One region of the Bacillus sp. VA15 genome, then DNA from elsewhere that is predicted to be linked to it. Evidence: riboswitches for the same ligand, from Rfam matches in the RefSeq annotation. Region 1 holds a riboswitch; each other region holds the start of a gene.

Evidence for each region. Region 1 has a riboswitch for thiamine pyrophosphate ahead of AC0DBE_RS08050 (YkoF family thiamine-binding protein). Riboswitches for the same ligand answer to the same signal wherever they lie in the genome.
Region 2: it holds a riboswitch for thiamine pyrophosphate, as region 1 does, so the genes downstream of both, tenA (thiaminase II) here and AC0DBE_RS08050 (YkoF family thiamine-binding protein) in region 1, are expected to answer to the same signal.
Region 3: it holds a riboswitch for thiamine pyrophosphate, as region 1 does, so the genes downstream of both, AC0DBE_RS06955 (acetylornithine deacetylase) here and AC0DBE_RS08050 (YkoF family thiamine-binding protein) in region 1, are expected to answer to the same signal.

Annotation. Positions count from the first base shown of each region.
Region 1 covers NZ_JBVQPQ010000002.1:615,100-619,343, reverse strand. Annotated here, with positions in the region: gene AC0DBE_RS08060 (ABC transporter ATP-binding protein) at 1-592, opposite strand, end outside; gene AC0DBE_RS08055 (ECF transporter S component) at 579-1,178, opposite strand; gene AC0DBE_RS08050 (YkoF family thiamine-binding protein) at 1,180-1,782, opposite strand; TPP riboswitch at 1,879-1,990, opposite strand; gene ykoG (two-component system response regulator YkoG) at 2,092-2,778, shown strand; gene ykoH (two-component system sensor histidine kinase YkoH) at 2,782-4,146, shown strand; gene AC0DBE_RS08035 (PepSY domain-containing protein) at 4,143-4,244, shown strand, end outside.
Region 2 covers NZ_JBVQPQ010000002.1:776,941-781,184, forward strand. Annotated here, with positions in the region: gene thiO (glycine oxidase ThiO) at 1-370, opposite strand, end outside; gene tenI (thiazole tautomerase TenI) at 354-971, opposite strand; gene tenA (thiaminase II) at 949-1,656, opposite strand; TPP riboswitch at 1,738-1,846, opposite strand; gene AC0DBE_RS09005 (monovalent cation:proton antiporter family protein) at 1,908-3,752, opposite strand; gene prpE (bis(5'-nucleosyl)-tetraphosphatase PrpE) at 3,986-4,244, shown strand, end outside.
Region 3 covers NZ_JBVQPQ010000002.1:404,003-408,246, reverse strand. Annotated here, with positions in the region: gene sigG (RNA polymerase sporulation sigma factor SigG) at 1-618, shown strand, start outside; gene AC0DBE_RS06960 (ABC transporter ATP-binding protein) at 769-1,563, shown strand; TPP riboswitch at 1,576-1,677, shown strand; gene AC0DBE_RS06955 (acetylornithine deacetylase) at 1,765-3,045, shown strand; gene AC0DBE_RS06950 (YlmC/YmxH family sporulation protein) at 3,128-3,373, shown strand; gene pgeF (peptidoglycan editing factor PgeF) at 3,535-4,244, shown strand, end outside.

The sequences.
Region 1 (4,244 bases):
TTTCTTGCTGAAGATCTTTCATCATGTGAACGAATTCCCGAGCTGAATAAGGATCTAATAAAGAAGTTGGCTCATCTAACATAATAAGCTCAGGCTCCATCGCCAAAATACAGGCGAGAGCCACTTTTTGTTTTTGTCCTCCTGACAGTGCAGATATTGTTTTTTCTTTTAAATGGGTAATGCGTAATTTTTCTAATACGGCATCAATCTTCTCCGCCATCTCTTCTTTCGGAACCTGCAGATTTTCTAGCCCGAAAGCGATTTCGTCCTCCACCGTCAGCATGCAAAACTGCTGATCCGGGTCCTGAAAGACGACCCCGGCATGCTGAGCAATTGTTTCGGAGGTTTCAGCACCAGTGACCGGCTTTTGAAATAAAAATACATGTCCGGACTGTATGCCGTCGCAAGCCTCCGGGTAAAGACCGTTTAAACAAAGGGCGAGCGAGCTTTTTCCGCACCCGCTCGGCCCTAACAATAAAGCGCATTCTCCTTTTTGAAGCTCAAACGAAATGTTTTGAAATACCGGTTTCTCGTCTTCTTCATAAGAGAAGCTGAGCTGGTCAACCGTCAGGAGGTCATCAAAGGCTTGCATGTTCTGATGCCTGCTTCCGTTTCTTTTTCAGTTCCTTTCCGAGTGCCATTCCGTTTAACACACCCGTATAAGCGAGAGAGTCACTGATCGCTTTTCCGAGCAGCCCCGCAAGCAACGCGCCGGAAATCAGACGGATGACAAGCATAATAAGAAGATAACCTGGTGAATAGGCTGCATAGCCAGAAACAAAGAGATCGTAGATAAAGCTGGCTACTGAAGATCCCATTCCTGCCAGCAGAAGTACAGGCAGAGAGTATACTTTCCAGCGTGTCGCGAGAAATACAGCCTCAGCCCCGAGACCTTGTACAATGCCGATGACGATGACCATCGGGCCAGACGGATTTCCCAGCAAGCATTCTACGAGAGCGGCAATGATTTCAGAAACTAGCGCCGCACCCGGTTTTCGAATAATGTACGCGGCGATGACAGAAACGATAAACCAAATGCCGTAAATCGGTTCATAGGCGATTGGCCCGAACATACCTGCAAGTACGTTTCCGAAATGCGTGAATAATAAATAAACAACGGCAAAAACGATACTGATAACGGACATGATGACAATTTCTTTTACTTTCCAGCTTTTCATTTTATCCCTGCTTTCTGTTTTTTCTTGATGGACTGTTAGCCGAGAGATTCACAGTCATGGTTACGTGGTTTGTTTGCTGTTCAGCCATGCGGAAAACGGCCTCCAGTGTTCTGAACACGTCATGCGCATCTCCGTCAAGCTCGCTCGCATAATGGACACCTTGTGCGAAGGTGCCTTCTGCTTTCGCAATATCGACAGCTTCCATGATCAAGCCCATATAATCCGGCTCATTCATCGGATAAAGCGCAAATTGGCACGGCGCTTCCGCGTTTAGGCTTCGGACAGCATCTTCATTGACACGCTTATCGTTCGCGGAAAGATATGTATCTCCCTGTGTATCGCCCGGGCATCCGATGGAAAACATGCCGTTCATGACGATGTGTTTTTCGCTGTTCGCCGCATAAAGATAAATGGCTTTGGCAGCGTCGAATACATGATCAATCGATCCGCGCAGAACTGTGCTGATATGGTCGGTTTTCGTCCAAACTTTAGATGTGTCTGTTTTTTTTAGCGCAGACTTGATCACACCGATAAAATCATCCGTCATCGGGTATAAAGAGAACCGAAACCCGGCAATTCTGCTTGTACCACAAATATGATCCATTTCTCCGACCTCCTGTTTTTTTTGTAAAATAAAAAACTGCATATCCTAAGGGAATATGCAGTCATAGATCGATTAAGCGCACAAAAAAATACACCATTCGGTCAACCTGCACTTCCCCACGCTGGTATTATCCAGATCGGGTCATAAGGGATCAAAGCGCGTGTTTGCGCGCTTTATCTCAGCCAAAACAGCACCCCTAGTGCTTTCCGTATACAATTTTTTATTTTGACATCATAATAGATGATAAGACTCATTTTGTAAACAATGAAATCATTTTTTTCATATAGGGACAGGAGAGGATGATCAAATTTGGAAAAAGGGCACATATTAATTGTGGAAGATGAAGAGAAAATTGCCAGGGTGCTCCAGCTTGAATTGGAATATGAAGGATATAGCGTCACTATTAAACACGATGGCACAGAAGGACTGAATGCGGCCGCGGAAGGCGGGTATTCCTTAGTGCTTCTTGATGTCATGCTTCCGGGACTTAGCGGCCTGGAAGTGCTGCGCCGCTTGAGAAAAACGGATCAGCAGACACCGGTCATTTTATTAACGGCACGCGACAGTATCCCTGATAAGGTAACAGGGCTGGACATCGGTGCGAATGATTATGTCACCAAGCCGTTTGAAATCGAGGAATTGCTTGCGAGAATCAGGGCGGCGCTGCGCCAAAATGGAACAAAAACAGAAGATATTGGCACCTTTCTTACATATGACGACTTGCGGGTGAACGAAAAAACCCGTGAAGTGAGACGCGGAGACAAAGAGGTGGAATTAACGCCCCGGGAATTTGATTTGCTCGTCTATATGCTGAAGCATCCGCAGCAAGTGCTGACACGGGAGCAGATTCTAAACTCGGTATGGGGATTTGATTATATCGGTGATACAAATGTCGTGGACGTCTACATCAGATACATTAGAAAAAAACTGGACTATCCTTACGAAAAACAGCTGATACATACCGTTCGCGGGGTCGGCTATGCCATTAAGGGGTAAACGATGAAGCTGAAGACCAAGATTCATCTGTACACATCAATATCGCTGTTGATTTTATTAATTTTGGTCCATACCGCAGTCTATCTCATTTTTTCGTCCGCGCTGACCTCAAAGGATGCAGCCCGGCTTGCAGATGAGACGGATAACATTGCCGAAGCGCTGCATGCTGCTGAAACAGAAGGAGTGGCTTTGCAGGACATGCTGCAGGCCTATCTTCCAGCAAACGGCATGGTTCGTGTAGTGAATGGTGACCAAAAAGCCGTCATGACCATGACAAAAGAAAAAGGGTATAAAGATTTTCCACTCTCTTTTCACAGCGGGGAAACGGCAGATGTAAGGAAACATGACGGCAAACTGTTTGCTGAAGCTGCTGTTCCGGTTATTTGGACCGATGGGCAAGTGGTATCTCTTCAGCTGGTTGAAAGGCTGGAGAACACAGAAGAGAGTCTGTTTCTGCTGAAAATCATTTTAATCGCTGCAAGTGCTGCTGTTTGTATCGCTTCTTTTTTTGCCGGCAGCTTGCTGGCCCGCCATATCATCAATCCGATCAGACGATTAATGATGACGATGAAAGACATACAGCGGGAGAAAGCATTCAAAACGATTTCCTTGGAAGGACAGTCGCACGACGAGTTATATCAGATGGGGCTGACATTTAATGAGATGGCGATGATGCTGAAAGAGCATTACGATAAACAGCAGCAGTTCGTTCAAGATGCTTCACATGAATTGAAAACTCCGCTCACGATTATAGAAAGCTACAGCAGCCTGATGAAGCGGTGGGGGGCAAAAAAGCCGGAAGTGCTTGAGGAATCGATAGAAGCCATTCACTCAGAAGCGGTGCATATGAAAAAATTGACCAATCAGCTTCTGGCGCTGGCCAAAAGCCATAAAGGATTTGAGCTTGACCTGAAAACAATCGATCTGGTTAAAGTATCGCGCGCCGTCATGCAAACGCTCCAGCCCGCCTATCAGCGTGACATTTTGCTTGAAACAGATAAGGAGAGCCTGCTTGTAACAGCTGATGAAGAACGGATCAAGCAGCTGCTGACCATTTTGCTTGATAATGCCATAAAGTATAGTGAAAAAGCCATTGTGATGTCAGCCGGAACGAGGAATGGACGGCCGTTTCTGTCTGTGAGAGATGAAGGCATCGGAATACCTGAGGAGCATATCCCGCACCTGTTCGAACGGTTCTACCGGGCGGATGAGGCACGAAACAGAAAAACAGGCGGGACGGGTTTAGGCCTTTCCATTGCCAAGCAAATCGCCGATGAACACGGCATTGAGCTGTCTGTCAAAAGCAAGCCGGGACAAGGAACAGCTGTCACCATACAATTCAGAGAACAGAATGGGGGAGGCCGATGAACAAAACAATCAAAGTAGCATCTGCTGCTGCAGCAGCGGTTTTAGCCGTCATCATCTGTGCGTTTCTCATCATTCGGCAAACCCATGAGGATGTACTG
Region 2 (4,244 bases), 160 kb from region 1:
CTTCTTTTGTATGCCAGCTGACAGAATCCAAGTCATCCATCTTCCTCAGCCGCTGCACGTCTTCTTCAGAAAACGCAAGCTTAAACATACCGCCGTTATGCTGTCTGATATCAATACCGGATAATGTGTAAAGCTCTTCTCCAAGACCTTTGTACAGACGCTGGCTGTGCATGGCAAAGTCAAAAAACGCGTCACGTTCCTCGCACTCGGCATGGGCGCCCAGCATTCCGGCAGCAGCACTTGTTGTTCTGCCGCCCATTGTTCCACTTTCAAACAATGCGATGTTTTTGTTTTCCTTTGCTAAATGATAAGCAATCGCGGAACCGATAATTCCGCCTCCAATGACAACTGCATCATAATGCCTTTTCATAGCGCATCTCCTTTAGCTTGCGGGAATATCGTCTGGCAGCTTCCAAAGGGTCAGCGGAAGAAAAAATTCCCGACATGACTGCAATACCGTCTGCTCCTGCTCGTTTTACGTCTCTTAATCTGTCCGGCGTCATTCCGCCGATCGCAATAACCGGGACGGATATCCGCTGTTTGATATCTGACAGCAATGACACACCTCTGCCTTCAAGACCCTTTTTACAATCCGTTTCAAACACATGGCCGAACAACACGTAGTCAGCGTCTTCCTTTTCTGCTTGAACCGCTTCCTCAAGCGAATGCACCGACCGACCGATATGAAGGTGAGGAAATCTGGCTCTGACCTGCTTCGGCGAAAAGCTGCTGCTCGGCAGCTGCACGCGATGAATCGTAGAAAAAAGCGCAATATCCACTCGCCCATTCATGACCAGTTTTCGCTTATCAACACCGCCTTCGGAAATAAGCCCGAGCAGTTTCAAAATGTCGGCCGCCGATTTTGACCGTTCCCGAATGTGTATAAAATCAACTTCATTCCGAATAGCTATGATGGCTCTCGCTAACTCTTCAACCGGCTTGCAGTCATCAGTTATGGCGTGAAGCTCCAAATTCCTCCACCTCTTTTATGCCGCGGTCGGACCAGCCTTCTTTTCGATAGGCCATTCCCCAAAATTGATATTCATAGAAGCTGGAAATAACAAAATTCTCTTTCATCTTGGCGCGCACTTCATCCGTGCTGTTTTCCGCCAGCTCATCAAACCGATTGATTTGCTCTTCGACCTGCTGTCTGAACCAGTCACCGCCGTATGTGCCGATCCACTTCTGATAAATCGGATGCCCCGGATCACAATGCAGCAATTTCTCACCTACCTCGTAATAAAGCCAGTAGCATGGCAGCAGGGCAGCTAAGATCTCAGCAAAATTCCCGCTCAAAACCGAACGGTACATATGGGATGTATAAGAGTATGCCGTAGGAGACGGCTTAAACGCCTTACGCTCTTCCTCACTGATTTCCAACAGCTCCGCAAACTCGCGATGAAGCGCCATTTCCGCCTCATATGTACCTTGGGCGTGGCTTGCCATCCGTCCCGTTGTATAAAGGTCCTTCGCATAAGCGGCGCCAAACGATTGCACCTTCGCAAAATGCGTTAAATAATAAGAATCCTGAAGCACGTAGTATTTAAAACGGTCAATCGGAAGCGTTCCATCACCGATTCCCTGAACGAACGGATGGACAAAACTCCCCTCCCACCATTCTGCGGCTGCACTGCGGCATTCTTCTGAAAACTTCACACGTCATTCCCCCTGTCTGATAAATAAAAAAACCACTTTCCCGCAAGGAAAAGTGGTTTGGAATTGGCATAGTAAAATAACACAAATACCGCTCCACTTCCCTACGCAGGTCTGAACCTGTTCAAGTTATGAGGGTCTAAAAGTCACACTTTTATCTCAGCCCTTATGAAGGACACCCCTAGTGGTTATACGAATACATATTGAATTGTTCTGCACCTCTATATTAACACGAATCCCTATTTGGTCAAGGTTTATCCTTCTAATGTTTTCTTAAGCTCCGTTACGTACCCGCGAGATCCGGTAACAATTAAGCGGTCTCCCAGTTTCAGCCTTGTGTCCCCATGTGGAACGATGCTATCCACACCTCTGAAAATCCTGACAAAGATGACGTCGCCTGTTAAAGGGAATTCCCGCAAAATCACACCGTCGTAAGTGCTGTTTTCCATATTAATTTGATACAGCGAAGACTCCTGGTTCGTGAGAAGCCTCATGACTCCAGGCGCTTCTATCAGAGCGCGAAGCAGTGTTTTTGTTGACAACAAAATAGAAAAGATGCTGATTCCCTGCTCCTTCAGAGCTGCTTCATTCTCCGGTGATCCTACGCTGGCAATGATTCTTTCTGTGCCTTTTTCTTTTGCAAGTAATGCAATGTCCGCATTCATGTCTTCATTCCCTGTCGCAACAACGAGGATATCCGTATCAAAAATGCCGAGTGACTCAAGCGTCTCGTGTTCATAGTCAGAAATCGTTTCGACAGTAAATACTGATTCTGACAGCTTTTCCTCCGCATTCTCTTGGTATACGTGTACAACACGCACATCATACTCTTCCTCCGGCAGCTCAAGAGTAACAGGCAATGTCATTTGGTTTGCACCGATAAACGTAATCGTCTTTTTCTCCTCCGGCTGCTCCTCCCGTTTGTACAATTTTTTAAAGAAGACCGGCGAAAAAATACTGGCAATGACGGCTACTAACGTCAGCGCTCCTGACATATTTGCGCTGATCACGTGAAGCTGCTGGCCGATTGTCGCAGCGGCAATCACGAGCGAAAGCGTTGATGTCAGCAGGAAACCAGATGCCAAAACGGTTCGGTTATCATACCACTTCTTCAAGTACAGGACAGGAATGATTTTGCTGACTAACAGCGCCAAAAGCAGAAGTGGAATCATGATTAATATTTTCGGATCTTGGAAAAGGGTCCATATATCCAGCTTCACACCGACCATCACAAAGAAAATCGGAATTAAGAACCCGTAGCCGAATGAATCCAGCTGCTGAACAAGTTCTTTGTTTGGTGAAAGAAGGGAAACGAGAACCCCTGCTAAGAAAGCGCCGAGAATATTTTCTGCCCCAAGTGATTCAGACAGGGCAACGAGTACGATAATTAACGTAAAAATCGCGCGCGTTCCGATCTGGATCGTCCCTTTTGACATGGATTGAACAAAAGAGCGATGTTTGAAGACCCGGCCGAAAAAGTAAAGCACCACTCCGGCTGCAAACAGGATCATCAGAAGCCACATGTTTCCGCTGTCCTCTCCGTATAAAGAGGAAAAAACAGCAAGAAGAATCATCGTAGCCAAATCAGCAATAACAGCAACGAGCAAAATAATCTGCCCGATATTTGAATTCATGATTCGTTCTTCTTTTAACGTTGGAACGACAACGCCTAATGAAATCGTTGAAATAATAAGCGTCATTAAGAATGCATTTTCGATAAATCCTGCCAAGACGAACCCATAAGACAGCAGCAATGATAAAATAAAAATACCGCCAAAGATAATAGATGCCGCAGCAAACGTATTAGGCGCTTCTTTGCCGTTCGGCATAAGCTGCTTTTTCTTTCCTTTCTCAAACGATGAAAAATCAATTTCAAGCCCGCTTAAAAACATTAAAAAGATAAATCCGAGCATAGAAAGCGTCTGGAGCCATGTGTCACCCTCCACAACTAAATTAAGGCCGCTTTTTCCTATGATCAATCCCATAATGATTTCAGCAACAACAACCGGGATGCTGAGTTTAAACCGATGCAAAAGGATGGGTGTCAAAAATGCAACGATAAGTACAACAACTAAAGATGCGACAGATGTATGCGCCATAATCAGAACCTCCTTTTTAGATCAGGGTTATGCCAGTTCTTAATCAAAGAACAAAACCTCAATTTTTAAAAAAACATAACGCGATTTTAACAAGGGTGATGATAAAAAATAAAGTAATATGGTCTAAATCCTGTTTAGAAAATGATTCTTCTATAATTTGCACATAAAAGCTTGTGATGACTCACAACACTTTGCATCATAATAAATAAAATCATTGGTAAGGAGGATGCCGAATGGCTTACGACATAATCAGCGATATTCATGGCTGCTATGACGAAATGACTGCATTAATCCAAAAGCTTGGCTATACGATCAAAAATGGAGTACCTGTCCACGAGGAAGGCAGGATGCTTGTTTTTGCCGGAGATTTAACCGACAGAGGACCCAAATCGATAGAGGTCATCCGCTTTGTAGCGGGCGCTTACGAAAAAGGCGCTGTACGTTATGTCCCGGGAAATCATTGCAATAAGCTGTTCCGCTACTTAAAAGGAA
Region 3 (4,244 bases), 210 kb from region 1:
CAAAGATTTAATAACAGAGGAGAGTATGTTGATGACTTATTTCAGGTCGGCTGCATCGGACTAATGAAATCCATTGATAATTTTGACCTAAGCCACAATGTTAAGTTTTCAACATACGCTGTACCTATGATTATCGGAGAGATCCGCAGGTATTTACGCGATAATAACCCGATCCGTGTCTCAAGATCACTCCGGGATATCGCTTATAAGGCACTTCAGGTAAGAGAGCGGTTAATCAGTGAGACAAGCAAGGAGCCGACTGCAGAAGACATCGCAAAAGTTCTTGAAGTACCGCATGAGGAAATCGTATTTGCGCTTGATGCCATCCAGGATCCGGTTTCTCTATTTGAACCGATCTATAACGACGGCGGAGACCCGATTTATGTGATGGATCAAATCAGTGATGAACGCAATAAAGATTCACAATGGATTGAAGAGCTGGCTTTAAAAGAGGGCATGAGAAGGCTGAATGATAGGGAAAAAATGATTTTGAGAAAGCGATTCTTCCAAGGGAAAACTCAAATGGAAGTAGCCGAGGAAATCGGGATTTCCCAAGCGCAGGTGTCCAGACTTGAAAAAGCGGCTATCAAACAAATGAATAAGAATATTCATCAATAATGAAAGAAAAGCCTTTAAAACGATTTTGTTTTAAAGGCTTTTCTATTGATTGCGGGCGGTTTACGTTTTGGAAAAAATAAGGTATCCTAGTTCGTACAAAGTTTTATGAAAATTTAAATAATTATAAAGGCAGTAAAGAGGAGGACCACGATGATTTTGCAGCTTGACAATGTCTCACTAAAACGGAATGGAAAATGGATACTGAGAGATATTCATTGGAAGGTGGAAGAAAAGGAAAATTGGGTGCTTTACGGACTGAATGGCGCTGGAAAGACAGCGCTGTTAAATATGCTTTGCTCTTATTATTTTCCAACATCGGGCGAGATGCAGGTGCTTGGCCATGAATTTGGTAAAACGGAGCTTGGGGAGAAACTTAGACGGAAAATTGGCCTCGTCTCAGCGGCTCTTCAGCAAAAATTTTATCCGGCAGATTCGGCATTTGAAATTGCTTTGAGCGGAGCTTACGCTTCGATTGGATTATATGAAACACCAAGTGCAGAAATCAGGGAAAAAGCGATTGGTTTGTTAGAGGACTTGGGAGCAATTGAATATGCCGACCGCCGCTATGAAACCCTTTCTCAAGGAGAAAAACAAAGAGCCTTGATTGCAAGAGCGCTAATGGCTGATCCGGAGCTGCTGATACTGGACGAACCGGTCACAGGACTGGATTTTATTGCCCGGGAAAAGCTGTTAGACACGATTACATACATTGCAAATAAAGAAAATGCGCCATCGATCCTTTACGTGACTCATCATGCGGAAGAAATTTTGCCGGTCTTTGACAAAGCCCTTTTGTTAAAACAGGGAGAGGTCTTTCAATCGGGAGAAGTAAAGGAAATGCTTACTGATCAAATACTTTCCGCTTTTTTTGATACGCCAATCCATGTATTATGGAATCAGAATCGGCCGTTTTTAACAAGAGCCGAGCCGATAACGAATGCCTGACAAACACATATCGATTCATCCTAGGGGTGCTTTGCGAAGCTGAGAGAGACTTTGTCTTAACCCTTTTGACCTGATCTGGATCATGCCAGCGGAGGGAAGCGGTGAAACAACGGAGTACATAGGACTCTGTTTGTTTTTATTAAGCCGTTTCATAACATTTGAAACGGCTTTTTTGATTTTAAAGAATAGGAGCGGATCACATTGAATCAACAAATAGACTCTCTGTTAACAAAGGTGGAAGATCAAAAGGAGGAGCTTATTCAGCTAGCAAAAACGCTGATGTCCTATAAAACACCTGCTCCGCCTGCAAGAAATACCGACGGCATTCAGTCCTGGATTGCTGGGTTTTTAAATGAAATGGGATTCTCGATCGATAAATGGGACGTGTACCCAGGAGATCCCAATGTTGTAGGTCTACTAAAGGGAACAGATTCAGCAGATTATCATAGCTTGATCATCAATGGCCATGTAGATGTGGCAGAGGTAAAAGAGGATGAGGAGTGGGAGCATGATCCGTTTCATCCAATTGAAAAAAACGGTCTCTTAATCGGGCGAGGCGCTTCTGATATGAAAGGCGGAATGGCGTGTGTGCTGTTTGCTGTGAAATTGATTCGTGAAGCCGACATTGAACTTCCCGGTGATTTGATTCTGCAATCGGTTATCGGGGAGGAAGTCGGAGAAGCCGGCACGCTTGAATGCTGCAAGAGGGGCTATCATGCTGATTTTGCAGTTGTCGCGGATACGAGCGATATGCATATTCAAGGTCAAGGCGGTGTCATTACAGGCTGGATTGAAATCAAAAGCAGTCAAACGTTTCATGATGGGACGAGGCGGAATATGATTCATGCAGGCGGAGGAACATTCGGAGCAAGCGCAATTGAAAAAATGGCAAAAATCATTGCGGGGCTCGGGGAACTGGAGCGCCACTGGTCTATCATGAAAAGTTATCCCGGTTTTAAACCAGGCACAAATACGATTAACCCGGCTGTCATAGAAGGCGGCAGGCATGCGGCTTTTATAGCTGACGAGTGCCGACTGTGGATCACAGTCCATTTTTACCCGAATGAAACCCATGAACAAGTGGCAGCGGAAATAGAAGATTACATTAACCGGCTGAGTGACAGTGATATTTGGCTTAGGGAAAACCGCCCTGTCTTCAAGTGGGGAGGCTCATCTATGATTGAAGACAGAGGAGAAATTTTTCCGGCACTGGAAGTTGACCCTGGCCACCCAGGCGTCTCAGCACTTACAGCGTCTCATCAGAAAGTGAAACGGGAGCGTCCGGTTATTGACGTTTCTCAATCCGTTACAGACGGAGGATGGCTGTATAATGCCGGCATTCCAAGCGTGATTTATGGACCTGGAGATCTTCACAATGCACACTCCGTGAACGAGGAGGTATCGATTGAGCAGCTGGTAGATTATACGAAAATTATGCTCAATTTTATCATCGGTTGGTGCAGCTGTAAAAAAGAACAGTGACCATGAAAATTTTTTCTTGCTGACAAGGTTCAGCCCGCCCGTTCATATACTTGAAAAAAGGACGGAAAAAGGACGTGATGGAATGATCAGCATTTCAGAATTTCAGGTGAAGGATGTCGTCAATGTCTCAAACGGAAAAAAGCTGGGGAGCATTGGTGATATAGATATCAATGTGACCACTGGCAAAATTCAGGCGATCATACTAGGAGGAAATGGGAAAGTTCTCGGATTTTTTGGAAAAGAAGAGGAATTGGTCATTCCATGGCGAAATATAGTAAAAATCGGGGAAGATGTAATCTTGGTCCGATTAAATGAACCGCATGCATAACCTGCTCGTCTGCCGCGGATTGGCAAATGCCGGAAGTCTGGATTCTTCCGGCACATTTCATTTAGAAATATGCAAATCGGCGCTCAACGAATGCAGAAAGATGTGGTAAAATAAGTGGGAAATTCCGCTTTTTTAAATGTTTGTCGAAAGGTTGGATCATCATGAATACATATCACCCATTCAGTCTTACCACACCCTCGACACTCATGATACAAGACTGGACACAAACGAATCAAAACAACAGAGAAGTCATTGCCGGATTTACTACGAAAAACGGCGGTGTCAGCCAAAAGCCTTTTGAATCGTTAAATACAGGATTGCACGTTCATGACAAAGATGCAGATGTAGTTAAAAATCGTGAATATATTGCCGATATGTTTAATATTGATTTGCAGTCTTGGGTATTTGCTGATCAGACACATGATAATCGCGTTCAGAAAGTGACGCAGAGGGATAGGGGAAAAGGCGCCCGTGAGTATCACACAGCTCTAAAAGCAACGGACGGGCTCTATACAAATGAAAAGAATGTGTTTTTGGCATTATGCTTTGCTGATTGTGTGCCTCTTTTCTTTTATGATCCGGTTAAATCGCTTGTCGGGGTCGCCCATGCCGGGTGGAAAGGCACTGTCAAACAGATTGGCAGAGAAATGGTGAAGCAATGGACCGAGCAGGAAGGTTCAAATCTCTCAGATATTTATGCTGTTATAGGACCGTCTATCAGCGGAGCATGCTATACAGTAGACGACCGTGTCATGGATGCTGTCCGGGCATTGCCAGTTTCAGCAGAACGTGCCGTAAATCAGACGGCACAGGCACAATATCAGCTTGACCTGAAAGAGCTGAACCGCCTTATATTGATCGACAGCGGTTT